DNA from 4 places in the Rhizobium sp. BR 249 genome. Region 4 is predicted to be linked to each of the others. Evidence: predicted binding sites of a transcription regulator. Region 4 holds the regulator's gene; each other region holds the start of a gene.

Region 1 (7,853 bases), on a different contig from region 4:
GTTCGGAGGGGTATTTGTCGGCAGCGTCGGCCGCGAGCCCCACCATGCGGATCTTCAGATGCGCCAACTCGTCCATCAGCGAGCGCGGCAGATCGAGATATTCGCGCATCGGCACCTGGATGTTTTCCTTCACCGTCAGCGACGAGAACAGCGCCCCCTGCTGGAACAACACGCCGAGCCGCATGTCGAGCGCGTTGCGCTGCGGTTCGTCGAGTTCGTCGAAATCCTGGCCGAGGATCTTGATCGTGCCGGAGCGGCGCGGCAGGAGCCGCAGCACGGTTCGCATCAGCACCGATTTGCCTGTGCCCGACGCGCCGACGAATCCGAGGATCTCGCCGCGATAGATATCGAGGTTCAGATTGTCGAGCACCACTTTCGAACCGAAAGCAACGGTGACGTCGCGCGCCGAGAGCACGATATCCCTGCCCTGTCCTTCGTTTTCGATCGGTTGCTCGTCCACGCTGCCCGCCATGCTAGAAATCGATCGCTGCATAAAACATCGCAAAAAGCCCGTCCATCAGGATGACGACGAAAATCGCCTTCACCACGGAGGCCGTCACGTGCTGGCCGAGCGATTCGGCGCTGCCGCCGACCTTCAGCCCTTCAACGGCAGCGACGATGCCGATGACGAGCGCCATGAACGGCGCCTTGATCATGCCCGACAGCACGGTCGACAGCGTCACCGCTTCGTGCAGGCGCGCCAGGAAATTGGCGAAGGTGATGCCGGAATAACCCCAGGCGACGACGGCAGCCCCTGCCAGCGAAGCGAAGTTCGCCAAAACAGTCAGAAGCGGCAGCGCGATGGTCAGCGCCACCAGCCTGGGGAAGATCAGCACGCCGATCGGGTTCAGCCCCATCACTTTCAACGCGTCGATCTCTTCGCGCATCTTCATCGAGCCGATTTCGGCGGTGATCGCGCTGCCGGAGCGGCCGGCGATCATGATCGAGGTCAGCAGCACGCCGATTTCGCGCAGCTGCAGGATACCGACGAGATCGACGACGAAAACCTCAGCCCCGAAATAACGCAGCTGGAAGGCGCCCTGCTGGGCGATGATCGCACCGATCAGAAACGACATCAGCAGGATGATCGGAACGGCGCGCACGCCCATATGGTCGATCTGGTTGACGATCGAAGCCGGCGAAACGCCGCTGCCGCGCCCGAGCTTCATCTGCGCGCCGCGCACCGCCGAGCCGAGGATATACATGGAGGCGGCGAGATTGTCCCAGATGTCGTAGGTCATCTTTCCCACAGGCGTGAAGATGCGCGTGGCCAGCGAGACCTTTTCCCTCTGCTCCGGCTCCACTTTGGCCGGCTCCTCGGAAAACATTTCCAGCATTTCGTCGATATGCGGATTGGTGCCGACGAATCGGATCGTCCGCCCGGCGGACTCCTCTTCCTTCTTCAGACGGCACAGAAGCCAGATACCGGCGGTGTCGATGTCTGATACATTCGACAGGTCGACCGTCAAATTGCCGGCCTTCTGACGCAGAAGCTTTTCAAGATCGCGCAGAACGAAATGCACATAGGCGCTGCGCCAGTTGCCGCTGAGACGCACATGCTGCCCCGAACCATCGGCATGGTCGTCCACTTCAAGCGAGGCGGCGTTGCGGTTCTCGGCGTTCAAGATACTTGTGTCTTTCAAGGCTTACGGCGACATTGCCGACTCGCGAAGCGGTCGTTCGCCGCCCGGCGCGTCAATATACAGAAGCAACGTCCAATTTCCATGCTCGCAGGACAGCAATAATGCCGCGCACCCTCGATATCCAGATGAATTCCTTTCCGATTGCCGGGGCCTTCACCATCTCGCGCGGGGCTAAGACCGAGGCCGAGGTCATCACCTGCGCGCTCACGGAAGACGGCGCTCACGGGCATGGCGAATGCGTGCCCTATCGCCGCTACGGCGAGACCATGGAGAGCGTTTTCGCCCAGATCGAGGCCACGCGCCCGCTGATCGAATCCGGCATCTCGCGCGACGATCTCCTGTCGGCGATGCCGCCGGGTGCGGCCCGCAACGCCGTCGATTGCGCCCTTTGGGATCTCGAAGCGAAACGGACACGCCAAACCGTCGCCGCCCGCCTCGGCCTTACTGCGCTCAAACCGCTCACGACAGCCTACACCATCTCGCTCGGCGAGCCGGAGGTGATGGCTGCGCAGGCGCGCGAACATGCCGGCCGTCCGCTGCTGAAGGTCAAGGTCGGAACCGGCGACGATGAAAGCCGCATCCGGGCCGTTCGCGCGGCCGCGCCCGATGCGGCGATCATTCTCGACGCCAACGAGGGCTGGCCCGAGGCGGTGCTGGAACGTCATCTCCATATTGCCGCCGAGGCCGGTGTCGTCCTCGTCGAGCAGCCGTTGCCGGCCGGCCGCGATGCGCTGCTTGCCGAAATCCGCCGCCCGCTCCTCGTCTGCGCCGACGAGAGCGTCCACCACACCGGCGATCTCGCAAGCCTTGCCGACCGCTACGATGCAATCAACATCAAGCTCGACAAGACGGGCGGCTTGACGGAGGCCCTGGCGATGAAGGCGGAAGCCGAGCGGCTCGGCTTTTCCATCATGATCGGCTGCATGGTCGGCACGTCGCTTGCCATGGCGCCGGCCGTACTGCTCGCCCAGGACGCCGATTTCGTCGATCTTGACGGCCCGCTGCTGCTGGCCCGCGACCGCGAGCCCGGTCTGCGCTACGCCGCTTCCCTGGTCTTTCCGCCGGAAAGCGCCCTCTGGGGCTGAAGGTAATAGGCCGATATGACGAGCCCGAGGCCGCAGAGCGCGACCAGCGCCATGACGTAATAGCTGACGATGCCGAGCCAGGCGTAGAGATAACCCGACGCGATGGTCATCAGCCCCATCGCCATGCCGACATAGAAGAAATAGGCGCCCTGCGCCGAGGATTCCTGCGTCTCCTGCACAGTCGCCACGATCCGCCGCTGCACGCCCGTATGGACGAAGGCATAGGTGAAGCCGTGGAAACACTGCAGCAGGAAGAATCCGGCAAAGCCCGTATTCATGGGAAACAGAATCCAACGGCAGACGCTGACGGCGCAGCCGAAGCGGATCAGCGTCCAGGCATCGAAGCGCCGGTTGAGGCGCTTCGACAGGAAGAAAACCGTCACCTCCGACGCCACGCCGGCGCTCCAGAGCAGGCCGACCTCAGTGCCGGAAAAGCCGAGCTGATGCCAATAGATCGAGGAGAAAGCATTGAGCACCGCATGGCTCGACTGCTGGATGGCGACACCGATCAGGAGCAGCAGCAAATGCGGCTCGCGCAGGCCGCTGCCGGTGGCGGCGGGAAGGTCGATCGGCTCGCCGCGCCGCCGCGTCGGCCCGATCCGCGGACAGAAGATCGCCATGACGACGGTCATGGTAAAGCCGAACACCATGACGACGAGCACCATGCCGCCGCCCCACCGGCTGATCAGCTGGCCCCCGACCAAGGTCGAAACGATGAAGGCGATCGAGCCCCACACGCGCATCGATCCATAATCCAGCCCCCAGCGGCGTACACCCGAAATGACGATCGATTCGACGACGGGCAAATAGGGCGCGAAGGTGGCGCCTTGCAGCGCGAAGACGATCGTCACCGGCCAGAAGCTGGTCGTCCAGTAGAGCGCGACCGCCGTCAGCAGCGACAGGCCGCCAGACCAGAGAAGAACATCGGCGCGCTCCTTCAGGCGGTCGGCAATCATGGCGACGACAGGCGCCACCAGCACGCGGACGACCATCGGTATGGCAAGGATGATGCCGATCTCATGATCGCTGAAACTGTGGGTTTCGAGCCATACGGGGAAGAACGGCAGGACGACGCCGTTGACCAGCAGCGGCGCGCAATAGGAAAGCGCGCTGAGCAGCCGGAAGCGCGGCGGCGCTCCCTCACCAGGGGCATGTTGAGCGGGAATCATGGATAGACCTGAAGGAAACTTGACCTTGTCCTAACACACCACCCGGAGGGCGACTATTGCGAGAAATAGCCGTCCTGAAACGTTTTAGAAAATAAATAGGGCCTGTCACCGCGCGGTAACGGCTAAATTTCTGGGGGCCGCCGCGGATGCGGCGACACCAAAATCAAGCAGCCTGCGGGGCCAGTTCGCCTTCGCCGTGCATCTCGATGGCAGCAAGCGCCGGCACGGCGCTGGCGAGCGTCCGCCAGGTGATCAGTTCGAAGGTGCCGTCCTCATGCTCGGCCACCGCCGTGCAGCTTTCCACCCAATCGCCGGTGTTGATGTAGCGGATGCCTTCCATGTCCTGAATGACGGCGTGATGGATATGGCCGCAGATCACGCCGTCGGCGCCGCTCTTGCGGGCCTCTTCGGCCACGACGCGCTCGAACTCACCGATGAAATTGACCGCATGCTTAACCTGCAGCTTCGCCCAGGCCGAAAACGACCAGTAGGGCATGCCGAGACGGCGGCGCACGGCCGCCAGAAGAATGTTGATGCGGATCGCCGTATCGTAAGCCCAGTCGCCGAGATAGGCGAGCAAGCGGGCGTTGCGGACGACGACGTCGAATTCGTCGCCGTGCAGGATCAGGTATTTCTTGCCGTCAGCGCCGTCATGCATCATGCGCTCGACGACTTCGATGCCGCCGAAATGCATGCCCGGGAAGTCGCGCAGGAATTCGTCGTGATTGCCGGGAATGTAGACGACGCGTGTCCCCTTGCGCGCCTTGCGCAGCAGCTTCTGGACGACGTCGTTGCAGACCTGCGGCCAATACCAGCTGCGTTTCAGCCGCCAGCCGTCGACGATGTCGCCGACGAGCACGATCGTATCGGCTTCGTGGTAGCGCAGGAAATCCAGCAGGAAATCAGCCTTCGCGGCCTTTGAGCCGAGATGGACATCGGAAATGAAGAGCGTGCGGAAATGTCTGGGTTCCATCATGTCTGTCACGAACAATGCTCGTGCCCCATCTTTCATCTAGCCTTCCAAAACCAGACTCGTGTTTCAGGAAGATGACAAGCTGGGGAAAAGCCCTGCAAACCCGTTCATTGCGCACGGGCGCGATGATCCGCATCCGCATGTTGCCCTGTGCAGGGAGCGCGTTCATGATGCCGGCGATTCCATATCCGACAAAGCGGGATGGCCGATGCGTCTCTTTCTCGTTCGCCACGGCGAATCTCTCGGCAACATCAACGAACGGGCCTATCGCCAATTCGGCGATCACAATGTACCGCTGACGGAGTGGGGCTATCGTCAGGCAGCGGAGGCGGGCAGCGTCATCGCCTCATACCTGCAGGGATTGCCGAGCCAGGGGTTCCGGAGGCTGCACATCTGGTATTCGCCGTTTCTGAGGACGCGGCAGAGCAAGGATGCGCTGCTCGAAGCGCTGCCGGAAAGCTTCGTCGGCGATGTCAGGGAGGATTATCTGCTGCGCGAGCAGGATTTCGGCCTCTTCACCGAAATCTACGACCATGCCGAGCAGAAGCAGAAATTCCCCGAGGAATTCGAAAAATGGGCGAGGCTGCGCAACAACAGCGGCAAGTTCTATGCCCGCCCGCCGGATGGCGAAAGTCGGGCGGATGTGGCGCAGCGCGTGCGCCTGTTCCTCCAGACCGTCATGCACGAAGCCGAAAACGGTGACCACAACGTCGCAATCGTCGGCCACGGCGTTACCAACCGGGCGCTCGAAATGAATTTCCTGCACCACTCCGTCGAATGGTTCGAGCGCTCCGACAATCCCGGAAATGCCGACATCACGCTGATCGAGGGAACGCGCTCGCAAGGCTACGGCACGACCCTGCTCCACCAGGCCACCGACCGGCAGCCCGCCCAGGAAAGCCAGTTGCGCGATGCTTATGGCGCTGATGTGACGATTACGCCGAAGGCCGGTATATAGACCCCTCCCCACAAGGGGGAGGGACTACCCCGGGGCACCGCCTCGCTCCTCCCGAAATGTCGAAGATTTAGAAAGCCGGTGCGACAAGTTAAGTCCCTCCCCCTTGTGGGGGTCCGGAGGACGGGTTTGGGGCGGTGTCTTCTATTGAACGCTTCATCTCTTCAAGCAGGCCGCACCGCCGCCATCGGCTTCACGTTCTGGTTCATCCGAAACAGATTGTTCGGATCGTAGCGCAGTTTGATTTCGGCAAGCCGGGCGTAATTGGCGCCGTAAGCCATTTCGACGCGATCGGTCTCATCCTCCGGCATGAAGTTGATATAGGCAGTGCCCACGGCATGCGGCTTGGTTGCCTCGAAGAGCTCTCGCGCCCAGCCGATGCAGCTTGCGTCCATCCCGGTCTCGCGCCAGCGCGCATGCACGTTCATGACGAAATGCGAGCTGCGCTGCGGAAAGGCGGTCGCTTCAGTCGGAACCCGGCCGGCGGCCCCGCCGACATGGCCGATGAATATTTCGCATTCCGGCCCCGGCAGTTTCCGCACCGCATTGAGAAGAATCTCGATCGCCGCATCGGAGAGCGAGGCGAAATCCTGGCTCTTCCAGTAATTGCGCGCGCCGGGTGTCAGAAGCGGGTCGAATGCCTGCTGCCAGCCGATGAACGGCATCGGGCCGACGATGTCGGCAATCGGCTTTCCGATCCCGCGCAATCTGGCAGCGGCCTTTTCACCCGCCGCCATGTCTCCGCAATAGCACATGGCGAGCACCACGATCTCCTTGCCGTGCCATTCGGCCGGCAGGAACGGCAGCGGCGGCGCCTGGCGCATCACCACCCAGCAGGTCAGCTCGTCAGGTGCGGCTTCCAGCGCCTGCCGATATTCCCTCAGCACCTTTTCCGCGTCGGCGAAGGGATGCACGACCAGCCCCGCGAACACCTCGGGATGGAGCGGGTTGAGCTGGAATTCAAAGGACGTCACGACACCGAAATTGCCGCCGCCGCCGCGCAGCGCCCAGAAGAGGTCTGGCCTTTCCGTCTCGCTCGCCTTGACCAGCTCACCATCGGCCGTCACTACGTCAACCGAAATCAGATTGTCGAGCGTCAGCCCGAATTTGCGGGTCAACCAGCCGAAACCGCCGCCGAGCGTAAGGCCGGCAATGCCGGTCGTGGAATTGATGCCGGTCGGCAGTACCAGCCCGAATGCCTGCGTTTCCTTGTCGACGTCGCCGAGGGTGGCACCCGGCTCGATCCTGGCGCGGCGCATCTCGGGATCTACCCGCACCGATTTCATCGGCGACAGATCGATGACGACACCACCCTCGCAGACGGCGTTGCCGGCAATGCCGTGCCCGCCGCCGCGCACCGAAACGAGCAGATTGTTATCGCGCGCAAAAAGCACCGCGCGCATGACATCAGCCGCCCCCGCGCAACGCGCAATCAGGCCCGGCTGGCGATCGATCATCGCGTTCCAGATCGCCCGCGCCTCGTTGTAATCCATGTCCTTGCTGGTCAGGAGACTGCCGCGAAACCCGGCGGCAAAAGCATCCATGGCCACGTCATTGACCATCGTCTGCCCCCGTTGCAGGGTCGTCAGGTTCAAATTGTCCATGATTTCCTCCATACGACCGGCGCCCCGCACCGTCGCGGCCCGCATCTTGCGCTTGCGAGGAGCGTCAAACAAGTTTTCCAAAAGGATTAGTACCGGCGATGACGGTACCTCATGCCTACCTCCAACGCCGTGTGGCACTCGCTCTCGACGAAAACTTCTCCCAGTCCTCATTTCCATACTGTCGCCCGTATCCGATTGATGTATGGAGGGAACTCCAGAAAAAGACGTGCACGGAGGCGGCAATGGATCACCAGGATAAATCCAAGACGGACAAGAACCTGCCGGGCGGCGATCTCGACGAGCAGGCGCTCTTCTTCCATCGCTATCCCCGCCCCGGCAAGCTGGAAATCCAGGCGACCAAGCCGCTCGGCAACCAGCGCGACCTCGCGCTCGCCTATTCGCCCGGTGTCGCCGCCCCCTGCCT
Region 2 (7,853 bases), on a different contig from region 4:
GAGCTCGCCGATCACGAATTCCTGCCGCCCGTTCCAGCGCTCCGGCAGGCCGTTGCCGGCGAGGAAGACATGGCCGCATTCCAGCCGGCCATCGGTCTGGCAATAAAAATGATCGCCAAAGGCGGTGGAATAAGGCATATCGCCGTCGCGCCATTCGAGCGGCTGCGGCGCGCCCGCGCCAATCTGATCTGGGTTCACCTCTGTCATGGAAAAAGCCGATAGTCCTCAGCCGGCGTCCGGTCAATCTTCTTGCGATTTGCTCATCGTCGGCGGCGGCATCATGGGGCTCTGGGCGGCCGTCCATGCCGAACGCCGGGGCATCAGCACCATCCTCGCCGATGCCGGCAGCCTGGGGGCAGGGGCGAGCGGCGGGCTGCTCGGTGCGCTGATGCCGCATATGCCGGACCGGTGGTCGCAGAAGAAGCAGTTTCAGTTCGACGCGCTGGTCTCGATCGAAACCGAAATCACGGCGCTTGAAGCAGCAACCGGGCTTTCGGCCGGTTACAGCAGGTCCGGACGGCTGATCCCGCTGCCGAAACCGCATCTCAACCGCATCGCGCGCGGCCACTCCGAGGATGCCGAACGCCATTGGAGGGCAGGCGAGCGCCGCTTCCACTGGCACGTGCTCGACAGGCCGCCGACGGAAGGTTGGGTCGAGGCCTCCGCCGGCGAGAGCGGTTTCGTGTATGACACGCTAGCTGCCCGCGTCGCGCCGCGCTCTTTGATCGCGGCACTGATCGCCTTCCTGCGGCGGGCAAAACATGTGCGCATCAAGGAACATGCTGTTATCGCCGATCTCGATCCGGATCGCGGTACGGCCGAGACGGGCGGCGAAACCATCACTTTCGGCCGCTGCATCCTGGCCGCCGGCCACCAGTCCTTTCCTCTGCTCGATGGGCTGACGCCAGGCTTGAAGCAGCCGCTCGGCCAGCCGGTCAAAGGGCAGGCGGCGCTGTTGAAGGCGGATGTCGACCCGGCGCTGCCGACGATCTTTCTCGATGGGCTCTATGTCGTCGCGCATGAGGGCGGGCATGCGGCGATCGGCAGCACCAGCGAGAACCGTTTCGAAGATCCCTTCTCGACCGATGCCCAGCTCGACGCGCTGATCGCGGCGGCGCGGGCGATCGTGCCGGCGCTTCGCGATGCGCCCGTCGTCGAGCGCTGGGCGGGGCTTCGGCCGAAGGCGATCGACCGCGATCCGATGATCGGCCGCCATCCCGACCATCCCCGCCTGATCGCACTGACCGGCGGCTTCAAGGTCAGCTTCGGGCTCGCCCACCGGCTGGCGGAGGCGGCGATCTGTATCGCAGGCGATACAGATTGTGGATTTTCGCTGCCGGAAAGCTTTGACATCTCAAGTCATATCGCCGTCGCTTCACGTTAAACGTGAACTGGATGCAACTTCGTTTCGTTATTCTGTCATGCAAATCACCTATCTGCTTGCGCATCGGCAGCGCCTGAAGTCACCGGCGCTCACTTCCTTGATGGAGGAAATTGCATGCGCTATGCCATTTGCTTCACGCCCCCGGCGAGCGACCCGCTGTCGCTCGTGGCCGCCAATTGGCTTGGCCGAAACGTGTTTTCAGGCGAGATGGTAGAGCCGCCGGCCGTTCGCGGCCTCGGCATTCACGAAATCGCCTTTCATACGGCCGTGCCGCGGCGCTATGGTTTTCACGGTGTTTTGAAAGCGCCGTTCCACCTGTCTCCCGACATGTCGGAGTCGCAACTCTTGCGCGATCTGATGCGCTTCTCCGGAACCATGCTTCCTTTCCGGCTGCCGCGTCTCGAAATCGCCCGGCTCGGCAATTTCTACAGCCTGCTGCCAAACACTCCCTGCGAGCAGATCCAGTATCTCGCCTCGGCGATCGTGCAGGAATTCGACCGTTTCCGCGCGCCGCTGAGCGAGGCCGAGATCGAGCGGAGCGACCCGGACGATCTCTCGGCCGCGCAGTTCGCCAATCTCCACCGCTGGGGCAACCCTTATGTGATGGAGGAATTCCGCTTTCATATGCCGGTGACGGGGCCGGTCAATGTCGTGGACATGCCGCGGATCGAGCCGGCGCTGCGGACGATCTTCGGGCCTGCGCTCGGCGAACCGGTGCTGATCTCCAATGTGGCGCTGATGATCGAAGAGGGCACGGGCGGCCCGTTCCGGGTTCACTCGCTTCACCCGATGGGCAAGGTCAGCGCGCGCAAGATCGCCTGAGCATACGGACGCGCTAAGGATTTGTTCCATAACGGGAAAAATCCGTCGCGCAGTTTCCGTCTCGACATTCCGGCTGCGGATGATACCGTTCCTCGTCTTTTCAGAAGGTGATTTAATGGTATCCGAGACCTATCCGCGCAATCTCGTCGGCTACGGGCGTCAGACGCCCGATCCGAAATGGCCGGGCGAGGCACGCATCGCCGTGCAGTTTGTCATCAATTATGAAGAGGGCGGCGAAAGCTGCATCCTCGAAGGCGACACGGCCTCCGAAAACCTGCTGTCGGAAATCGTCGGCGCGGCCGCATGGCCGGGGCAGCGCAACCTCAACATGGAATCGATCTACGAATATGGTTCGCGCGCCGGTTTCTGGCGGCTGTGGCGGCTGTTCACCGGTCTCAAGGTGCAGGCGACCGTCTATGGCGTGACGCTGGCCATGGCCCGCAATCCCGAGGCCGTCGCCGCGATGAAGGAAGCCGGCTGGGAGATCGCCAGCCACGGCTACCGCTGGCTGGAATACAAGGATTTTCCCGAGGATCTGGAGCGCAAGCATATTCTCGAAGCCGTGCGCCTGCACACCGAACTCACCGGTGAGCGGCCCTACGGCATGTACCAGGGCAAACCATCAGACAATACGCTGCGGCTGGTGCAGGAAGAGGGCGGTTTCCTCTATTCCTCCGATTCCTACGCCGACGACCTGCCTTACTGGGTGAAGGGCGTCGACGGGAAACCCTTCCTGATCATCCCCTACACGCTCGAAACCAACGACATGCGCTTCGCGACGCCGCAGGGCTTCAACTCCGGCGACCAGTTCTTTACCTATCTCAAGGATGCATTCGACACTCTCTATGAGGAAGGCAAGGATGGCAGCCCGAAGATGATGTCGATCGGCCTGCATTGCCGCCTGGTCGGGCGCCCCGGCCGCGCTGCCGCGCTGAAACGCTTCATCGAATATGTACAGAAGCACGACAAGGTCTGGATTCCGCGCCGCATCGAGATCGCGGAGCACTGGCACAAGCACCATCAGCCGGATGCGCTCTGATGCAGTCGCGCCAGGATTTCGTTTCCCGCTTCGGCGGCGTCTTCGAGCATTCGCCTTTCATCGCCGAGCGGGCCTATGACGCCGGCGGCGTGAAGGAGCCGTTGACGGCATCGGGCGTGCATGCGGCCCTTGCCGCTATCTTCCGCGCGGCGAGCGGCGAGGAGCGGCTCGGTGTGCTCTGCGCCCATCCCGATCTTGCCGGGCGCCTCGCCATATCAGGCGAGCTCACCGAGGACAGCCGCAAGGAGCAGGCCGGCGCCGGCCTCGACCGCCTGAGCCCGGCCGAACATGCCCGCTTCACCGAACTTAATTCGGCCTATGTCGAAAAATTCGGCTTTCCCTTCATCATCGCCGTCAAGGGACTGGATAAGGGCGATATCCTCGCGGCCTTCGAGGCGCGGATCGGCAATGGCCGGGATGAGGAATTGGCGACCGCGGCTGCCCAGGTCGAGCGGATCGCGCTGCTGCGCCTGACATCGATGCTGCCGGAGGCCGAATGAAAGAGCGGCGCGCGATCGACTATCTCAATGAGATGTATGAGGCGGCGTCCGAAGCGCTGTCTTTCGTCGGCGGAATGGATGGGGCGGCCTTCGCCGGGGACAAGCTCACCTTCAAGGCGGTGGCCTTCTGCCACTTCACCATCGGCGCCGCGGCCTCCCGCCTGCTGGTGACGCATCCGGAATTTGCGACCGAGCACCCCGACCTGCCGTGGACGAAAATCTGCGGCACGGGCAATCGTATTCTCGAAGACGTCTTCGACCTCGATCCCGTCGACATGTGGGAGGCGACCTATCGCACGCTGCCGGAGCTTCTTTCCGCGATCGATGCCATCCGCAATTGGCACGCCCAGGGTGAGTGAAGCCATGTCCGAATTTCTCGACATCCGCCCGCTCACCCGCTCCGCCTTCGCTCCCTTCGGCGAAGTGATCGAGGCCGATCCGGCCTCGATGCGGTTCATCAATGGCGGCACGACGGAGCGCTTCCATGCGCTCGCCGCAGCCGAAGCGACGGGTGAGGGCGCGCGCGTCATCATCAATCTCTTCCGTGGCCAGCCGCGCAGCTTTCCCTACGCGGTCGACATGATGGAGCGCCATCCCTTCGGCAGCCAGAGTTTCTCGCCGGTTTCGGGCCGCCCTTTCCTCGTCGTCGTCTCCGAGGACGAGAACGGACGTCCCGGCCGGCCGCAAGTGTTTCTGGCGCACGGGGATCAGGGCGTGAACTACCGCCGCAACGTCTGGCATCATCCGCTGATGGCGCTCGGCGAACCCTCGGATTTCCTGGTCGTCGACCGCGACGGGCCGGGCAATAATCTGGAGGAATTCTTCTTCGAGACCCCCTTCATCATCAGAGAGCCAACCCTATGAGCGGACTGACCACACATGTTCTCGACACCGCTCTCGGCAAGCCGGCCGAAGGGCTGAGGATCGACCTTTTCCGGATCGACGGCGAAATGCGCAGGCATCTGACGACGGTCGAGACCAATGCCGACGGCCGGGTCGATGGCGGCCCCATCCTCGCCGGTGAAAATTTCCACGTCGGGACCTATGAACTGGTCTTTCACGCCGGCGATTATCTCAGGTGCATCGGCACGCCGCTGCCGCATCCGGCCTTCCTCGACCTCGTGCCGATCCGTTTCGGCGTCGCCGATGTCACGGCGCATTACCACGTGCCCTTGCTGCTTTCGCCCTATGGCTATTCCACTTATAGAGGAAGCTGAATGAGGTTTGCCGCGATCGCCGACATTCACGGCAACCATCTGGCGCTTGAGGCGGTGCTTGCGGATATTCGGGCGCAGGGCATCGAGGAGATCGTCAATCTCGGCGATTTCTTCAGCGGCCCGCTGGAGGCCGGCCGGACGGCCGACATGCTGATGCCGCTCGGCCTGACCTCGGTGCGCGGCAATCACGACCGCTATCTCATCGAGCAGGACCCGGCCTTGATGCATGCTTCGGATGCCGTCGCTTACCGGCAACTGACGCCGTCCCATCTCGATTGGCTGCGCAGCCTGCCGTTCGATAGCGTCTATTGCGGCGAGGCCTATCTCTGCCACGCGACGCCGAAGGACGACAATCTCTACTGGCTGGAATCCGTGTCGCCGGAAGGGCATGTCTTCCTGAAGCCGATCGAAGCGATCGAGGCGCTTGCCGAAGGCATCGACCTGCCGCTGATCCTCTGCGGCCACAGCCATGTGCCGCGCGCCGTCCGCCTTTCCGACGGCCGCCTGATCGTCAATCCCGGCAGCGTCGGCTGCCCCGCCTATGACGATGTCCTGCCCTACTATCACAAGGTCGAAGCCGGCCATCCGCTGGCGAGCTATGCCATCCTGGAAAAGACGGCGGCGGGATGGACATGGCAGTTCCGAACCGTTGCCTATGACCATATGGCGATGTCGGCACTGGCCGCCGAAAGGGGCCGTGCCGACTGGGCGAGCGCGCTGGCGACAGGCTGGGTGCGCTAACTCGGACCTGCCTGCGCCGGACTATTCCTTCTTCGGCGCCTGAGGGGCGATCGGCGTTGCCGGGGCTGCGGCTGGTGCTGCCGGCTTTGCCGGAGCCGTGGCCGGGATTGCGGGCCTTGCCGGAGGGGCGGCCGGCTTTGCCGGCTTTGCGCCATCGAGATTTCCAAGGAGGGCCGAAATGGCGTTGTCGCCGTCGAAGCCCGCTTCCTGCAACAGCTTGTCGAGGATCGGCTTGTTGGCCTGGTAGGCGAGCAACTGGCCGGCCAGCCCTTCGCCCATGCCGATGCCGCCTTCTCCGTTCGCGCCGTTTCCGCGGCCGAGCATGCCGCCGGTGTCGAAGATCCTGATGTCGGAGATCTTCTCGATCGGCTTGACCGCCTCGGCGAGCGCCTCGGGAATGATGCGGATACGCTCGCGGGTGATCTCGAACTCGATGATGGTCTGGCTGAGCTTGTTGCGGGCTTCGTTGAGAAGCGCCTCGCTTTCAGCCTGAGCCCTGCCGGTTTCGAGGATGCCCTTGGCCTTGATGATCGCCGCATCCGCTTCGGCGGTCGCAAGCGTCTTGATGGCTTCCGCCTGGTCGATCGCAGCCTGCTTCTCGGCCTCCGCGCCGACGGTGACGGCGGTGGCTTCGGTTTCGGCGGTCTTGCGCGCATCGATCACGGCGATCTGCTTTTCGCGCTCGGCAATTTCGATGGCCTTGGCGGTGCCGACCTTTTCCTCTGCCGCGATCGCGCGGGCGCGGGCCATTTCGGCAGTCGCCTTCGCCTCGGATTCTTCGCGGCTCTTGTTGGCGACGGCGATGGCGCTTTCCTGGGCGACGATCTGGAGGTCGCGCTTGGCTTCGGTATCGCGCTGCTGGACGGCGCGGGCGGCATCGATGTTGGCGCTTTCGCGGGCCTGCTTGGCGGCTGCCTCTCGCTCGGCGATCGCCTGTTCGGAGGCGATGCGGGCTTCCTCCTCGGCGCGTTTGGCCGCCTGTTCCTGCTGCGCGGTTTCGGCGCGCGTCGCGGCGGATTTGTTGGCGATGTCGCGTTCCTGGTTGAGCTCGGCTTCGCGCTTCGTCCGCTCGATCGCCAGCGACTGCTGGCGGGCTTCCAGATCCTTCTGGGCGATGGCGACTTCGGTGTCGCGGACGATTTCGTTTCGCTCCTTCTTGCGGCCCTCGGTGATGCGGGTCAGCGCCGCAAGACCCTGGGCGTCGAAGAAGTTGTTGGCGTTGAAATGCTTGATGTCGGTCTGGTCGAGGCGGGTGAGCGACACGGATTCGAGCTCGAGACCGTTGGACTGGAGGTCGGCGCCGACGGCTTCTTGCACGGCCTTGACGAAATCCATGCGCTGTTCCTGCAGCGCGTCGAGGTTCATGGTCGCCGCCACCGAGCGGAGGCCGTCGACGAATTTCGCCTCGATCAGAATGCGAAGCGCCTCGGCGTCATTGGTGCGGTTGCCGAGCGTCTGGGCGGCAAGGGCAATCGACGAGGCATCGGGTTTGACGCGCACGTAGAACTCGGCGCCGATGTCGACGCGCATACGGTCCTTAGTGATCAGCGCATCGCCCTCGCCGCGGCGAACCTCGAGCCGCAGGGTTTTCAGGTTCACCCTGGCGGTTGAGTGAAAAATCGGCAGGACGACGGAACCGCCGTCGAGCACGACCTTCTGGCCGCCGAGGCCGGTGCGCACATAGGCCTCGTCGCGGCTGGAGCGCGTATAGAGAGAGGCGAGGACAAAGCCGATGCCGAAGATCAGAACGATGCCGATGCCGGCCGGTAGAATAATGTCATACATCATGGCTGCTCCCTGAAAGATTGATTGTCCGCTGCGGCGGGATCCGCCAGCGCGGGAATGGCGATAAATACATCTGCCTTGCGATCGACGAGGAGAACCTCGGTGCCGACCTTGAGAGGGCCCTGGTCCCTGGCAGCCTTGGCTCTCAGCACGTGCCAGTTTCCATGCTGGTCCTTGACGCGGACGCGTCCGGGCAGTCCCTGGTCGAGCGGGCCGAGCGACACTTCGGCGGTCCGGCCGATCAGCGCGTCGAGATCGACGGCATAGGTCTCGTCGTGCGGCACGATCCGCGCCACGGTCCGGCTCGACGCCCTGACCATGGGAACCGTGACCAGGATGGCGGGAATGGCGGCGACAATGGCGGG
Region 3 (7,853 bases), 330 kb from region 4:
CGGCATGTCCCTGTGCGCGGCGATCTTCGCAGTGGTCGGTATCGGAGCAGACGAACATGCGCCCGCCCTTGTCGTCGAGGATGACCTCATCGAGGTAGACCTCCTCCGCGCCGCAAAGGGCGCAAGGCTTGCCGAAACGCTGGATCTCGAAGGGATGGTCCTCAAAGTCCAGGCTGACGACATCGGTATGGGGCGGCACGGCATAGATACGCTTTTCGCGGCCGGCGCCGAAAAGCTGCAGCGCTTCCGACCTGTGCATCTTCGGATTATCGAATTTCGGCGTCGGCGAGGGGTCCATGACGTAGCGGCCATGCACCTTGACCGGATAGGCGTAGGTCGTGGCGATACGGCCGTTGCGGGCGATATCCTCGTAGAGCTTCACATGCATGAGGCCATATTCCTCGAGCGCATGCATCTTGCGTGTCTCGGTCTCGCGCGGTTCGAGGAAGCGCAGCGGTTCCGGAATCGGCACCTGGTAGACGAGCACCTGGCCTTCACCGAGTTTTTCCTCCGGGATGCGGTGGCGCGTCTGGATGATCGTCGCCTCGCTGGTGCGCGTCGTCACCGCGACATTGGCGACCTTCTGGAAGAAGGCGCGGATCGAAACGGCATTGGTCGTGTCGTCGGCGCCCTGGTCTATCACCTTCAGCACGTCGTCAGGCCCGATGATCGAGGCCGTCACCTGCACGCCGCCGGTGCCCCAGCCATAGGGCATCGGCATTTCTCTGCTGGCGAAGGGCACCTGGTAGCCAGGGATGGCGATCGCCTTCAGGATGGCGCGGCGGATCATCCGCTTGGTCTGTTCGTCGAGATAGGCGAAGTTGTAGCTGGCGAGATCGCTCATTCGGCGGCTTCCTTCATGTCTTCGCCGCTGCTGCGGGCGGCTTCGAATTCGCGGCGCATGCGGCGGACGAGATCGAGTTCGGCCTGGAAGTCCACATAATGCGGAAGCTTCAGGTGCTCGACGAAGCCCGTCGCCTGGACGTTGTCGGAATGGGAGATGACGAATTCCTCGTCCTGTGCCGGCGCGGTAATGTCCTCGCCGAGCTCTTCGGCGCGAAGCGCGCGATCGACAAGCGACATTGCCATCGCCTTGCGCTCGCTCTGGCCGAAGACCAGGCCGTAGCCGCGGGTAAACTGCGGCGGCGCCTTGGCCGAACCCTTGAACTGGTTGACCATCTGGCATTCGGTGACCTGGATGACGCCGAGCGAGACGGCGAAACCGAGCTCCGGCACGTCGAATTCCACTTCGACCTCGCCGATGCGGATTTCGCCGGTGAAGGGATGGTTGCGGCCGTAGCCGCGCTGGGTGGAATAACCGAGCGCCAGCAGGAAGCCCTCGTCGCCGCGGGAAAGCGCCTGCAGGCGCAGGTCGCGGGTCATCGGGAATTCCATCGGCTCGCGTGTGAGGTCGCCGATCTCGTGGTCTTCGGGCATGTCGCCGTCGGCCTCGATCAGGCCTTCTTCGCCGAGGATCTCGGAGACGCGCATGACACGGCCGGTCTCGGCCGGACGCTGGGCCGGCGCCTCCACCGCTTCGTCCTCAAGCAGCGAGGGATCGAGCAGCCGGTGGGTATAATCGAAGGTGGGGCCAAGCAGCTGGCCGCCCGGCAGATCCTTGTAAGTCGCCGAGATGCGGCGTTCGATCGTCATCGCGGCCGTATCGAGCGGCTTGGAATAACCGAAACGCGGCAGCGTCGTGCGGTAAGCGCGCAGCAGAAAGATCGCCTCGATCATGTCGCCGCGCGATTGACGGACGGCGAGTGCGGCGAGCGTGCGGTCGAAAAGCGAGGCCTCGGCCATGACGCGGTCGACGGCGAGGGCGAGCTGTTCGACGATCTGCTCGATGCCGATTGCCGGCACGGAGCGGTCGCCGCGCCGGCGGTCGGCAAGCAGCCGGTGGGCATTGGCGATGGCGGCCTCGCCACCTTTGACGGCAACATACATGAGCTCAGATCTCCGTTGCTGTGATTTTGGTGGTGCGCGGCAGGCAGACGAAGCGCTTGCCGGATGTCAGCACGATGTCGATGCCGCGCGGAAAGAGCACGCGGTTCTCGGTCCAGAGCCTGAGAAAGGTCTCCGGCAGGCCGGACGGCGCGATCTCCGTGACGCTCTGGATACCCGGACCCATCAGCGCCAGCCTGCGTCCGCCTTCGAGTTCGGGAAGTTCGATGACGACAGTCGTCGAGCGGTCGGGGTATTCCTGCGTGCCCGATGCGAAGAGGCCGAAGGAACAAAGCGCGGTGCCGGCTTCGATGAAGGCAAAGCGCGCATCCGCCTTTTCCTGGATCACCGGAGCGCCGGTGTGGAAGCCGAGCCACTCCGGCACGGCGGATTTCGCCAGTCCCGAGGTAAGCCAGACAGGCGTGTCGTGGTCGCAAAGGGTGAGTGCGATCGTGCCGGCGGCAATGCCGAGCGGCGCCGGCGGATCGATATCGGGCTCGACGCTCTGAATGGTGCCGGGGCGGGCCATGCCGTCCATCAGCATCTTGAAGACGCTCTGCGCATGGAAAACCGGGTCGGCAAAGCCGCCGGTCAAGGCTTCCGTCGTGAGGCCCATCAGTTGTCTCCCCGTACCATGGTGAAGAAATCGACGCGGGTCGCGGCCGTCTCGTCCGCCTTGCGGCGCTCGGTGGCGGCGATCCGTTCAGTGATCGGCGAAAGCAGCGCCTGTTCGACGAAGTGCCTTGTCGCATCCTCCTGCCAGAGCGCGTCGAAGATCGCCGCAAGACGGGCCTTCTCTCGGTCGGTGCCGAGCGCCTGCGCATGGCCGATGCAGCCGGACTCGAGCCGCATCGTCGCGCGCGTCACCGTCACCTCGCCGAGATTGAAGGGGGCTCCGCCGCCGCCGATGCGGCCGCGCACCATCACGAGCCCGGTTTCCGGCCCGCGCACCGGAAACGCCACGGGCTTTTGCGGCAATGCATCCCAGGCCGCCTGGAGTTCGCTGCGTTCCGCGCGCGCCAGCAGATCGGCGGCGCGTTTGCGCCCGGATACCGTCTGTGACGCAGCGTCTTTCCTGTCCGCTGATATCATCGCCGCTTTCCTCAAAATGTCTATTGATATATACAACCATACAAGCTATACCTAGCCTTAAATCGGTGTCGTGACAAGCGTGTGACATCCAGCGCATCGTGCGTCCCTCGGACGCGATGCGCAAAACTTGAAAAGACAGGGCAGGCTGAATGGCAGGGCTGAAGCAGGTGCAGAGGCAAACGGGCGTGGCGCTCTGGCGTCAGATCGCCGATCGCATTCGCGAGGCGATCGGCAACGGTGCCTATGATGAAACGGGAATGGTGCCGCCGGAAACGGTGCTGGCGCTGCAATTCGGCGTCAACCGGCATACGGTGCGCAGTGCGCTGGCGGCGCTGGCGCAGGAGGGAATCGTGCGCGCGGTACAGGGTCGCGGCACGCTGATCGAGCGCAAGGAGCGGCTGAATTTCCCGATCAGCCGGCGCACGCGCTTCACCGCCGGCATCGGCGATCAGGCGCGTGAGATGCGCGGTCTTCTGCTCGATGAGGCGCAGGAAGAGGCGAGCGCCGACGTCGCCCGCTGGCTGGGCCTGAAACAGGGCGAGCAGGTAATCCGGCTGGAAACCTTGCGCCATGCCGACAGGCGGCCGGTTTCAAAGGCGACGAGCTGGTTTCCCGCCGAACGCTTCGCCGGGATCGGCCAAGCCTACCGAAAGCACGAATCGATCACCAAGGCTTTCGCCGAACTCGGCCTGTCGGACTATATCAGGGCCACGACCGAGGTGACGGCCGCCCATGCGGGCACGGCGGATCTCGCCGACCTGGAACTCACCCCCGGCGCGATCCTGCTGATCGCCAAGGCGATGAATACCGATCTCGAAGGTGTACCGGTGCAATATTCCATCAGCCGCTTTGCGGCCGACCGGGTGCAATTCACCATCGAGAATTGAAGGCAGCCTTCCCCGTCGGGACAGGGAAGGCCACTGGATTCAATGTGCGCCGGACATGTCCCCGAGCACTTCCTTGGAAGCGACGGTGGAATCGGCCTTCAGCTTGTAAACCATCGGGACGCCGGTCGCGAGGTTGAGGGCAAGGATACCTTCCTTGCTCAGCTTGTCGAGCACCATGACCAGCGAGCGCAGCGAGTTGCCGTGCGCTGCGACCAGCACCTTCTCACCGCGCAGCACGCGCGGCAGGATCTCGGTGAGGTAGTAAGGCCAGACGCGGGCGCCGGTGTCGCGCAGGCTTTCCCCGCCCGGAGGCGGCACGTCGTAGGAACGGCGCCAGATATGCACCTGTTCCTCGCCCCATTTGGCGCGCGCATCGTCCTTGTTGAGGCCGGAGAGGTCGCCGTAGTCACGCTCGTTCAGCGCCTGGTCGCGGATCGTCTCGAGATCGGGCTGGCCGACCTTGTCGAGGATGAGCTTCAGCGTGTGCTGGGCGCGCACGAGTGCGGAGGTGTAGGCGACGTCGAATTTGATCCCGTATTCGGCAAGTGCGGCGCCGCCGGCCTTGGCTTCCTGGATGCCGAGCTCCGTCAGATCCGGGTCCTTCCAGCCGGTGAAGAGATTCTTCAGGTTCCAGTCGCTCTGGCCGTGGCGAACGAGGACGAGGGTACCGCTCATGAATATGCCTCCGATATGTCGTTATTGGGAAGAAAGCCCGAGCACGTCGAGCATGGAATAGAAACCCGGCTTCTTGTCGCGCGCCCAGAGTGCGGCCTTGATGGCGCCGCGCGCGAAGATCGAGCGGTCGGCGGCGCTGTGCGACAGTGTGACGATTTCGCCTTCTCCGGCGAAAAGCACGGAATGTTCGCCGATGACGGAGCCGCCGCGCAGCGTCGCAAAGCCGATCGTGCCCGCCTCGCGGGCGCCGGTATGGCCGTCGCGGACCCTCACCGATTTCGAGGCGAGATCGATATTGCGGCCTTTGGCTGCGGCCTCGCCTAGGAGAAGCGCGGTGCCGGACGGCGCATCCACTTTATGTTTGTGGTGCATTTCCAGGATTTCGATGTCCCAATCAACGGGATCGAGCGCCCGCGCCGCCTGCTCGGCCAGCACGCTGAGCAGATTGACGCCGAGGCTCATATTGCCCGACTTGACGATGCGGGCATGACGGGCCGCCGCAGCGATCCTGGCACTTTCGTCTGCCGAACAGCCGGTCGTGCCGACGACATGGACGATGCGGGCCTGCGCGGCGAGCCCGGAAAATTCCACGGTTGCGGCCGGCGAGGTGAAGTCGAGCACGCCTTCGGCATGCAAAAAGGCCTGGAGCGGATCGTCGCCGATGATGATGCCGGTCGGCCCAAGGCCGGCGATCTCGCCGGCATCCTTGCCGATGAAGGGCGAGCCGGTACGCTCGACCGCGGCATGCAGCGTCACGCCTTCCATGGAATGAATGAGCCGGATCAGCGTCTGGCCCATGCGCCCCGCTGCGCCGACCACCACCAGTTTCATCGCAGCATCGCTCATCTCGGTCTCTCGTATCAGGTCAGTTTGAATCCGAGGCCGAAGGCCTCTGCAGGTTGTTGAGGCGAGCGTAAAGACCGTCGCTCACCTTCGCAAGCGTCTCGTGATTGCCTTCCTCGACGACCCGGCCCTGCTGCATGACGACGATCTTGTCGGCGCGCACCACGGTCGAAAGCCGGTGGGCGATGACGACGACGGTGCGCCCGGTCATCGCCTCGTCGAGCGCTTTCTGCACGGCGGCCTCGGATTCGGTGTCGAGGGCCGACGTCGCCTCGTCGAGAAGCAGGATCGGCGCGTTGCGCACCAGCGCGCGCGCGATCGAGAGCCGCTGGCGCTGGCCGCCCGAAAGCGTCACGCCGTTTTCGCCGACCGGCGTATCGTAACCCTGCGGCTGAGCCGAGATGAAATCATGCGCATAGGCGAGCCGGGCCGCCGCCTCCACCTCGGCATCGGTCGCTTCCGGCCGGCCGTAGCGGATATTGTCGCGGATCGTGCCCTCGAACAGGTAGGGCTGCTGCGAGACGTAGGCGAGCTGCTGGCGCAGTGACTTCTTGGTGATGTGGGCGATATCCTGTCCGTCGATCAGGATCTCGCCTTCGCGCGGATCGTAGAAACGCGGAATGAGGCTGATGACGGTGGATTTGCCAGCGCCCGAGGGGCCGACGAGCGCCGTGGTCGCTCCGCCCTCGGCGACGAAGCTGACGCCGCTGAGCACGCTTTCATTGCCATAGGCGAAGGAAACATTGCGGAATTCGATGCGCGCCTGCGTCACCGTCAGCGGCTGGGCGTCCGGCAGGTCGCGCTGGCGCGGCTCCATGTCGAGCAATTCGTAGATCATCCGCGCATTGACGACGGCGCGTTCCATCTGCACCTGCAGGCGGGCGAGGCGCCGGGCCGGATCGTAGGCAAGCAGCAGCGCCGTCACGAAGGAGAAGAAGGCGCCCGGGGCCACATTGTAATAGATCGAACGATAGGCGGCATAGGCAAGCACGCTGGCGACGGCAAAACCCGCGAAGCTCTCCGTCAGCGGCGAGGTGCGCTCGGAAAGCCGGGCAATCCGGTTCGCCCGGTTTTCGGCGGCCGTGATGAGCTTGTTGACCTTGTTCTCCAGCTCATCTTCCATCGTGAAGGCTTTGACGATGGCAATGCCCTGGATCGTCTCCTGCATGGCCCCGAGCACGTGGCTGTTCAGATGCACGGCCTCGCGGGTCGCCGAGCGCAGCCGCTTGGAAACGTAACGCAGCGCGTAGAGCAGCGGCGGCGCCATGACGAACACGGCGAGGCTCAGCAGCGGGTCCTGGAGGACCATCACGCCGATCAGCGAAACGAAGGTCAGGAGATCGCGCACCGTCGAGGTGATCGTCAGGTTGAGCACGTCGCGGATGCCGCTGACGTTCTGGCTCACCTGCGCCGCGATATGGGCCGAGCGCGCCTCGCTGAAGAAGCCGACCGAAAGCGTCATGAGATGCGCATAGAGCCGGCGCTGGTAACGCGCGACGATATTGTTGCCGACCTTGGAAAGCGCCACGGCCTGGCCGTAGCTTGCAAAGCCGCGCAGCACGAAGGCGACGAAGATTGAAAGACAGATGATCCAGACGACGTCGGCGCGGCGGTTGGCGAAGGCCTCGTCGATGATCGCCCGCATGATCCAGGCGGTAAACGCCGTCGAAAGCGCCACCACGATGAGGCAGGCGATCGCGAAGACATAGCCCCAGAGATGGTCGCGGCCGTTTTCAGCGATGATGCGTTTCAGGATACCGGTCACGGTATCGCTGCTGACGCTCTGCGTTCTGCTTTCCCCGACTTCCAAATATCAAGCTTCCTGTCCGAGACTGAGCGCGTCGTTAACGTGGCGCGCACTTTCGCCGGCTCTATAAAGAGTTGGGACTGGTTTGGCTAGCGCCGCCAGCGGCGGCCTTCCGTCGATACGCCGAAATTGGCGGGCATGCGCGCATAGGAGGAAAGCCCGGCGAGCGCTGCCAGCGGATGCGTCACCACATAGGTCGGGATGGTGCGAAGCAGCGCGCTGTGCGGCGCCTTGTCCTCGAAGGCCTGCCGGAATTCCGGCTTCTTCAGCGCCGGGAGGATCTTCTGCGAGATGCCGCCGGACAGATAGACGCCGCCGCGCGCCATGAACACCATCGCCATGTCGCCGGCCACGCGGCCGAGATAGGTGGCAAACAGCGAAACGGTCTCGACGGCGGCCTTGTCGCTGCCGGCAAGCGCGTGCGAGGTGATGTCGGCCGGATCTTTCATCGTCGGCTGGATGCCGTCGACCACGCAGATGGCATTGTAGAGGTTGACGAGGCCGCGCCCGCACAGGATCTGCTCGGCCGAGACGCGGCCTTCGATCGTCTCGATATGCGGGAAGAGTTCATAGTCGCGTTTGCTGCGCGGCCCGAGATCGATGTG
Region 4 (7,853 bases):
ATCCCGCTTTCATAGGCCAGCACCTGAAATATAGGCGCACGGTGACTACTAAAAATCGAATCACCGTGCAGTATCGTCGCTACTTTCTTCTATTACACATTCTGCGTCTCAACTTAACAATGTTAACCGAGCTGCGGCGCAACCTCATCCACAGGGTAGCGATAGGTGGTCGAGCAGAATTCGCAGGTTACCGCGATTTCGCCGTTTTCCTGGCTTGCCTCGATCTCCTCGGCCGAAAAGCCCTTCAGCACGCCGCCGATCTTTTCGCGCGAACAGCTGCAGCGGTCGAAGACGGCGCGGGGTTCGTAGACACGCACGCCGCGCTCGTGGAACAGGCGGAACAAGAGCCGCTCGGTCCCGACCTGGGGATCGGTGAGTTCATCGGCGTCGATCGTCTCGACCAGCGAGCGGGCTTCGGCCCAGGCGTCATCCTCGCCGTGCGGACGGTCGCCGGGATCGCCGTCGCCGCCGTGGAGATCCGGCTGGCGCATGCGTTCCGGGGCCTCCGGCAGGAATTGGGCGACAAGCCCCCCTGCCCGCCAGCGATGGCGCGGCTTGCCGGCATCGTCACGATCGAAAAGCTCGGCCGCCGCAAGGCGCACGCGCGTCGGGATCTGCTCCGACTGGCGAAAATAGACGCCGGCGATATCCTCGAGCGAGGTACCGTCGAGCGCGACGATGCCCTGGTAGGGCTGGCCGAATTTGCCCTGGTCGATGGTGAAAGCGAGCACGCCCTTGCCGAGCAACTGCTCCGGCTCGGTTTCGCCCGCGGCAATCGCCTTGTTGAGCAGGGCCTGATCGAAGCGGGCATAAGCGCGGACATTTTCCGGCGTCGAGAAATCGGCGACGAGAAGATCGACCGGGCCATCGCCCTTGGTCTGCACCGTGAATTTGCCCTCGAATTTCAGCGAGGTGCCGAGCAGCACCGTCAGCACGACGACTTCAGCCAGCAGCCGGGCGACGGGTGCGGGATAATGATGGCGCTCGAGGATGGCATCGAGCATCGGGCCGAGCTGGACGGCGCGGCCGCGCACATCCAGACCCTCGACCTGGAAGGGGACGACATGATCATCGCCGGCGAAATCAAACTGGCCAAGAACGGCTGCAGCTTCTGCCATGGCTTTCACTCCTTATTTTCAGAGCGACGGCCAGAGTGCCCGGCGCTCGCGCGGTCGCGAGCTTTTGACTCACGACATCCGATTATGGTTCAGATCGCGCCCAGGCACCAAGCAAGAATCGATTTCTGTGCATGAAGACGGTTTTCCGCCTCATCGAAGACCACGGATTGCGGGCCGTCGATCACGTCATCCGTCACTTCCTCGCCGCGATGGGCGGGCAGGCAATGCATGAACAATGCATCATTGCCGGCCTTCGCCATCAAGGCCGCATTGACCTGATAAGGCTGGAAGACATTGTGACCCCGGGCCCGATGTTCCTGATTCATGGAGACCCAGGTATCGGTCACCACGCAATCGACGCCGGCGACCGCACGGTCGGCATCATGGCAGAGCATGATTTCGGCGCCCTCATTGCGGGCCCAGTTCAGATAGTGATCCTTGGGCTCCGAACCAAGGGGTACGGCCATGTTCATGCGATAGCCGAAACGCGCGGCCCCTTCGACCAGCGAATGCAGCACATTGTTGCCGTCGCCGGTCCAGGCGATGGTCTTGCCCTTGATCGGCCCGCGGTGCTCTTCAAAGGTCATGATATCGGCCATGATCTGGCAGGGATGGGTGTCGTCCGTCAGCGCATTGATGACAGGCACGGTCGCATGTTCGGCAAGCTCCAGCAGGCGCGAATGCTCGGTGGTGCGGATCATGATCGCATCGACATAACGCGACAGCACCTTGGCGGTATCGCCGATCGTCTCGGCGCGGCCGAGCTGCATTTCGGTGCCGGAGAGGAACAGCGTCTCGCCGCCGAGCTGGCGCATGCCGACATCGAAGGAGACGCGGGTGCGGGTCGACGGCTTTTCAAAGATCATCGCCAGCATCTTGCCGGCGAGCGGCTTGTCGCCCTTGCCGGCCTTGAAGGCCTGCTTGCGGGCGAGCGCATCGTTCATGATGGTTCTGAGATCGGCTGTAGTGACCGCCGAAAGATCGAGGAAATGTTTAGGAGCCATATCGTGTTCTTACCTGTCGTGCGCCCGGAGGCGGCAATCCCTTCAAGCCGTCTTCTTCACCTTGGAAGCGCGAACGCTTTCGGCGGCGCGCTCGATGCGTGCAAGGCCCTCGCGGGCCTCCTCGGCGGTGACGACGAGAGGAGGAATAAGGCGGATGACGTTGTCGCCGGCGGGGACGCCAAGCAGATGCGCTTCCCGGATCGCCTGCAGCAGTTCGGCGGAGGGAACGGCAGCCTTGATGCCGAGCAAAAGCCCCTCACCTCTGATATCCTCGATCACATCGGGATAACGATCCTTGAGGGAAGCCAGCCCCTGGCGGAAGACGAGCGCCACGTCGCGCACCTGCTGGAGGAAGCCATCGGCGAGAATGACGTCGAGCACGGCGCTGCCGACGGCCATGGCAAGCGGGTTGCCGCCATAGGTCGAACCGTGCGTACCGGCCTTCATGCCGGAAGCGGCTTCGGCGGTGGCAAGGCAGGCGCCGAGCGGGAAGCCGCCGCCGATGCCCTTGGCAACGGCCATGATATCGGGCGTCACGCCGGACCATTCATGGGCGAAGAGCCTGCCGGTGCGGCCGACGCCGGTCTGGACCTCGTCGAGGATCAGCAGCAGGCCGTTTTCATCGCAGATCTGGCGAAGCGCCTTCATGAACTCAGGAGTGGCCGGACGCACACCGCCCTCGCCCTGTACCGGCTCGATGAGGATTGCGGCCGTCGCATCGGTGATGGCGGCGCGGACCGCCTCGATATCGCCGAAAGCCACCTGATCGAAACCGGGCGCCTTGGGGCCGAAGCCTTCGAGATATTTCTCCTGGCCGCCGGCGGCGATCGTCGCGATCGTGCGGCCGTGGAAGGCGCCTTCGAAGGTGATGATATGGAAGCGCTCGGGATGACCCTTGGAAAACTGGTAGCGGCGCGCCGTCTTGATGGCGCATTCGAGCGCCTCCGCGCCTGAATTGGTGAAGAACACCTTCTCCGCGAAGGTTACGTCAGTCAGGCGTTTTGCCAGGCGTTCCTGGCCCGGAATTTCATAGATGTTGGAGAGGTGCCAGACTTTGTCGGCCTGCTCCTTCAGCGCGCCCACAACATGGGGATTGCCGTGGCCGACGGAGGTGACGGCGACGCCGGCGCCGAAATCGAGATAACGCTCGCCGCTTTCGGTGATCAGCCACACGCCCTCGCCTCGCTCGAACCGCAGCGGGGCACGAGAATAGGTGTCATAAAGCGGCGCGGCTTCAGCCATGGCGCGGGTCTCCCGTTCACAATTACAGAGCCTCGGACTCCGGCTAAGAAAACCAGGCCCGAAAAATCAAAAATGCCGCCTTTCGGCGGCGAGCGGTACTATTTCCTTTTCGCGCTGCAATGTCAACAAAACTGCGGCCTTAGCGCATGCAGCAAGCTTGTACAGCGGCATTTTCGACCTTCAACAGGCATTATTGCAGAAATGACACGCGGGGGAAGCAAGTTGGGGAAAACTCCGAATTCGATTCATCCGGATTCCCGCGACTCTTGTCAGGGAGTCAGCCTCACACTAGGTTAAAGTTCAATTACTAGACTGCATGCGGCGGAACTAGTCACCAAAATTGATCAGGCGTTTCTTGTTTCGGAGGCTTCCGGGACAACGGTGAGGGATTCTGCCATCACCAACGCAAAAGGTGGAGACAGGGCATGAACTGGACAGACGAGCGGGTCGAGAAACTCAAGAAGCTATGGTCCGAAGGACTGAGCGCCAGCCAGATCGCGGCGCAGCTTGGCGGGGTCAGCAGAAATGCCGTCATCGGCAAGGTGCATCGGCTGAGCCTTCCGGGCCGCGCCAAAGCGGGCGGCACGGCCACCGCGGCGCGTACGCCGAAGCGCAATACGTCGGCGCCGCGCGCCCCGAACTACGCCTCGCGGATCACCACCCGCACCGTCACCCGCCAGCAGGGCGCGACGATGCTGAAGGAAGAGATCGAGATCGAAGCGGTCGAGGAAATGGAATACGTGCCGAAGGGCAACGTGGTGGTGCCGATTTCCCGCCGCCTCGGCCTGACGGAACTGACCGAACGCACCTGCAAATGGCCGGTCGGCGACCCGCTGAAGGAAGACTTCCACTTCTGCGGCTGCGAATCCCCCGACAATTCGCCCTATTGCAGCTATCACCAGAAGCTCGCCTATCAGCCGATCAACGAGCGCCGCAGGGCGACCGCACGGGTCAGCTGAGCAGACTGGCATTGCTAGATATGAGAAACGGGCCGAACGGCCCGTTTTTTTATTCATCGGATTGAGGCGCTTGGGCATCCGGTTTGTTGCCGGGAAATCCCCTTACCCCGCTTACGGGGCTCAGGCTTCCATCGAATAACCCGCGCCGCGGACGGTGCGGATGACGTCCTGCATGTTGGAGAAATTCAGCGCCTTGCGCAGGCGGCCGACATGGACGTCGACGGTGCGCTCGTCGACGTAGATATCGTGGCCCCAGACGCCGTCGAGAAGCTGCGAGCGGGAGAAGACCCGGCCCGGCGACGACATCAGGAATTCCAGCAGGCGGAATTCGGTGGGGCCGAGGCGGACTTCGCGGCTCTTGCGATGGACGCGATGGGTTTCGCGATCAAGCTCGATATCGCCGCATTTCAGCACCGTGGACAGAACCTCCGGGCGGGCGCGGCGCAGCATCGCCTTGACGCGGGCGACGAGCTCGGGGGTCGAGAAGGGCTTGACGACGTAATCGTCGGCGCCTGTCGAGAGCCCGCGGACGCGCTCGCTCTCTTCGCCGCGCGCCGTCAGCATGATGATCGGCAGGCGCTCGGTTTCCGGGCGCATGCGCAGGCGCCGGCAAAGCTCGATGCCGGAGACGCCGGGCAGCATCCAGTCGAGGATGAGAAGATCGGGCGTGCGCTCCTGAAGCCTGATTTCGGCCTCGTCGCCGCGAAGGATGGTATCGACCTCGAAACCTTCCGCTTCGAGGTTATAACGAAGAAGCACACTGAGGGCTTCTTCATCTTCAACAACTGCAACTCTCGGGATCATGCGTCTCGGTCTCCTCGCGCACGATCCTTAAACCGGGGGCGATTTAAGCAGGATCCTGCGCAAATTCAGATGTGGCTGCGACCTCTTTGCGCGCCCCTGCGGGCGCGCAAATGGCGGTCCGGGACGGTTATTCCGTCACCGCGCCGACGGTGTTGGCGCTGTCGTCCTTCGGACGGTCGCCTTCCGGCTGTGCGCCTGTCGCCATGTAGTAGATCGTCTCGGCGATGTTCGTGGCATGGTCGCCGATACGCTCGATGTTCTTGGCGCAGAAGAGAAGATGCGTGCAGCTGGTGATGTTGCGCGGGTCTTCCATCATGTAAGTCAGGAGTTCGCGGAACAGCGAGGTGTACATGGCGTCGATCTCGTTGTCGCGTTCGCGGATCGACTTCGCCTTGTCGGCAGCGCGCGTCGTGTAGACGTCGAGCACTTCCTTGAGCTGGACGAGCGCGAGTTCCGACAGATGCTCGAGGCCGCGGGCGAGCTTGCGGGGAACGCCCGTCGCCTGGACGGCGATGACGCGCTTGGCGGTGTTCTTGCCGAGGTCGCCGACGCGTTCGAGATCGCCGGCGATCCGGATCGAACCCATGATCTCGCGCAGGTCCGAGGCCATCGGCTGGCGGCGGGCGATGGTGACGATCGCCTTGTCACCGATCTCGCGTTCCATGTGATCGAGGATCACGTCGTCCGAGATGACCTTCTGCGCGAGCGCGGTATCGCCGTTGACCAGTGCGCGAACGGATTCGCTGACCATCTGCTCGGCCAGCCCGCCCATTTCGGAAATCCGCCTGGACAGGAACTTCAGATCATCATCATAGGCAGAAAAAATATGTGTCGATGCCATGGGCTTTATCCTCGAATAACGGGAAGACGCGATGTCGCCAGAATCAGCCGAAACGGCCCATGATGTAGTCCTGGGTGCGCGGATCGTCCGGATTGGTGAACATCTTGTCGGTATCGTTCTCCTCGACGAGGTTGCCGAGGTGGAACATGGCGGTGCGCTGCGAAACGCGAGCGGCCTGCTGCATGGAGTGGGTGACGATGACGATCGTGTAGTTCTCGCGCAGCTCGTGGATCAACTCCTCGACCTTGGCGGTGGCGATCGGGTCGAGCGCCGAGCAGGGCTCGTCCATCAGGATGACTTCGGGGCTGACGGCGACGGCGCGGGCGATGCAAAGACGCTGCTGCTGACCGCCGGAAAGGCCGGTGCCGGATTCATGCACGCGGTCCTTGACCTCGTTCCAGAGGCCGGCGCGCTGCAGGCTGGTTTCGACGATCTGGTCGAGATCGGCCTTCGACTTGGCAAGACCGTGGATGCGCGGGCCGTAGGAGACGTTTTCATAGATCGACTTCGGGAACGGGTTCGGCTTCTGGAAAACCATGCCGACGCGGGCGCGAAGTTCGACGACGTCGATATCGGGATCATAGATATCGTCGCTGTCGAGCGTGATCTTGCCGGTGACGCGGCAGCCGTCGATCGTATCGTTCATGCGGTTGAGGCTCCGCAGGAAGGTCGACTTGCCACAGCCGGAGGGGCCGATCAGGGCTGTTACGGTGTTTTCGCGAATGTTCAGGTTCACATCGAAAAGCGCACGCTTCTCGCCGTAGTAAACCGAGACATCCTGTCCGATCATCTTATACGGGACGTTGCTCATCTTCTGATCCAGCGCCTTTTCAACTGCAGCTTCCGTCAACATGTTCATGATGTTTAACTCCGTTTACCAGCGGCGCTCGAAGCGACGACGCAAGAGGATGGCGCCCATGTTCATGACGATCAGGAACAGGAGCAGGACGATGATGGCACCCGAAGTACGCTCCACGAAGGCGCGTTCCGCCTCGTTCGCCCACATATAGACCTGCACGGGCAGGGCCGTCGAGGGATCGAGCGGTGTGGCAGGCGCATTGGCGACGAAGGCGACCATGCCGATGAGCAGCAGCGGCGCGGTTTCGCCGAGCGCGTGCGCCAGGCCGATGATCGTGCCGGTGAGGATGCCGGGCATGGCAAGCGGCAGGACATGGTGGAACACCATCTGCATCTTCGAAGCGCCGAGGCCGAGGGCTGCGGCGCGGATCGACGGCGGCACGGCGCGGAGTGCTGCGCGCGTCGCGATGATGATCGTCGGCAGGGTCATCAGCGTCAGAACCAGGCCGCCGACCAGAGAGGCCGAGCGCGGCAGGCCGATGAAGTTGATGAAGACGGAAAGACCGAGCAGACCGTAGACGATCGAGGGAACGGCGGCGAGGTTGTTGATGTTGACCTCGATCAGGTCCGTCAGCTTGTTCTTCGGCGCGAACTCCTCGAGATAGATCGAGGCGGCAACGCCGATCGGCAGGGAGAGCACCAGGACGATCAGCATCAGGTAGAGCGAGCCGATGAGGGCGACGCCAAGGCCTGCGGCCTCCGGACGGCTGGAATTGCCGTTGACGAAGAGGCCGGTGTTGAACTGCTTGGACAGAGCCCCGCTCGCCTTCAGCTCGTTCATCCAGCCGACCTGCTTGTCGTTGACCTTGCGGTTCTTCTCGTCGACCGAAAGATCGATCTGGCCCTTGTTGGCGCTGTCGACATTGGCGTCGGCGAGCACGGTGACATTGACCGTTTTGCCGATGATCGACGGATCGGCGACGACCATGTCGCGCAGCTGGATCGGCGCGCCCTTGGAGAGCATGGCCGTTGCATCGCGCACGTCGGGGCGGCTCGATGCGTTGATGTTCAGCTGCTTGACGATCGC

The links. Region 4 encodes PhoB, which activates phosphate uptake and scavenging genes when phosphate is short. Its sites were predicted from a motif close to TGTCATNNANCTGTCAT; they were not measured.
Region 1: QD408_RS21140 (UDP-2,3-diacylglucosamine diphosphatase) is a predicted target of PhoB. The motif match lies at 4,934-4,950, and genes of this name have one in related genera.
Region 2: QD408_RS06535 (DUF1045 domain-containing protein) is a predicted target of PhoB. The motif match lies at 1,407-1,423, and genes of this name have one in related genera.
Region 3: phnF (phosphonate metabolism transcriptional regulator PhnF) is a predicted target of PhoB. The motif match lies at 3,107-3,123, and genes of this name have one in related genera.

Annotation. Positions count from the first base shown of each region.
Region 1 covers NZ_JARWKX010000024.1:66,097-73,949, forward strand. The annotation lists gene QD408_RS21120 (ABC transporter ATP-binding protein) at 1-472, opposite strand, end outside; gene QD408_RS21125 (MlaE family lipid ABC transporter permease subunit) at 474-1,643, opposite strand; gene dgcA (N-acetyl-D-Glu racemase DgcA) at 1,745-2,728, shown strand; gene QD408_RS21135 (MFS transporter) at 2,680-3,897, opposite strand; gene QD408_RS21140 (UDP-2,3-diacylglucosamine diphosphatase) at 4,061-4,873, opposite strand; gene QD408_RS21145 (histidine phosphatase family protein) at 5,079-5,828, shown strand; gene QD408_RS21150 (FAD-binding oxidoreductase) at 5,990-7,429, opposite strand; gene QD408_RS21155 (NADP-dependent malic enzyme) at 7,672-7,853, shown strand, end outside.
Region 2 covers NZ_JARWKX010000005.1:26,070-33,922, reverse strand. The annotation lists gene mnmD (tRNA (5-methylaminomethyl-2-thiouridine)(34)-methyltransferase MnmD) at 1-207, opposite strand, end outside; gene QD408_RS06540 (NAD(P)/FAD-dependent oxidoreductase) at 206-1,384, shown strand; gene QD408_RS06535 (DUF1045 domain-containing protein) at 1,499-2,206, shown strand; gene puuE (allantoinase PuuE) at 2,322-3,245, shown strand; gene uraD (2-oxo-4-hydroxy-4-carboxy-5-ureidoimidazoline decarboxylase) at 3,245-3,745, shown strand; gene QD408_RS06520 (DUF86 domain-containing protein) at 3,742-4,104, shown strand; gene QD408_RS06515 (ureidoglycolate lyase) at 4,109-4,609, shown strand; gene uraH (hydroxyisourate hydrolase) at 4,606-4,962, shown strand; gene QD408_RS06505 (metallophosphoesterase family protein) at 4,963-5,703, shown strand; gene QD408_RS06500 (flotillin family protein) at 5,725-7,491, opposite strand; gene QD408_RS06495 (OB-fold-containig protein) at 7,488-7,853, opposite strand, start outside.
Region 3 covers NZ_JARWKX010000001.1:383,420-391,272, reverse strand. The annotation lists gene QD408_RS01995 (alpha-D-ribose 1-methylphosphonate 5-phosphate C-P-lyase PhnJ) at 1-844, opposite strand, end outside; gene QD408_RS01990 (carbon-phosphorus lyase complex subunit PhnI) at 841-1,947, opposite strand; gene phnH (phosphonate C-P lyase system protein PhnH) at 1,952-2,560, opposite strand; gene phnG (phosphonate C-P lyase system protein PhnG) at 2,560-3,036, opposite strand; gene phnF (phosphonate metabolism transcriptional regulator PhnF) at 3,186-3,923, shown strand; gene QD408_RS01970 (2,3-bisphosphoglycerate-dependent phosphoglycerate mutase) at 3,963-4,598, opposite strand; gene dapB (4-hydroxy-tetrahydrodipicolinate reductase) at 4,620-5,444, opposite strand; gene QD408_RS01960 (ABC transporter ATP-binding protein) at 5,464-7,251, opposite strand; gene QD408_RS01955 (glucokinase) at 7,338-7,853, opposite strand, start outside.
Region 4 covers NZ_JARWKX010000001.1:58,308-66,160, forward strand. The annotation lists gene QD408_RS00270 (hypothetical protein) at 1-13, opposite strand, end outside; gene QD408_RS00275 (Hsp33 family molecular chaperone) at 123-1,118, opposite strand; gene argF (ornithine carbamoyltransferase) at 1,208-2,122, opposite strand; gene QD408_RS00285 (aspartate aminotransferase family protein) at 2,165-3,364, opposite strand; gene QD408_RS00290 (GcrA family cell cycle regulator) at 3,790-4,323, shown strand; gene phoB (phosphate regulon transcriptional regulator PhoB) at 4,444-5,127, opposite strand; gene phoU (phosphate signaling complex protein PhoU) at 5,255-5,968, opposite strand; gene pstB (phosphate ABC transporter ATP-binding protein PstB) at 6,012-6,827, opposite strand; gene pstA (phosphate ABC transporter permease PstA) at 6,843-7,853, opposite strand, start outside.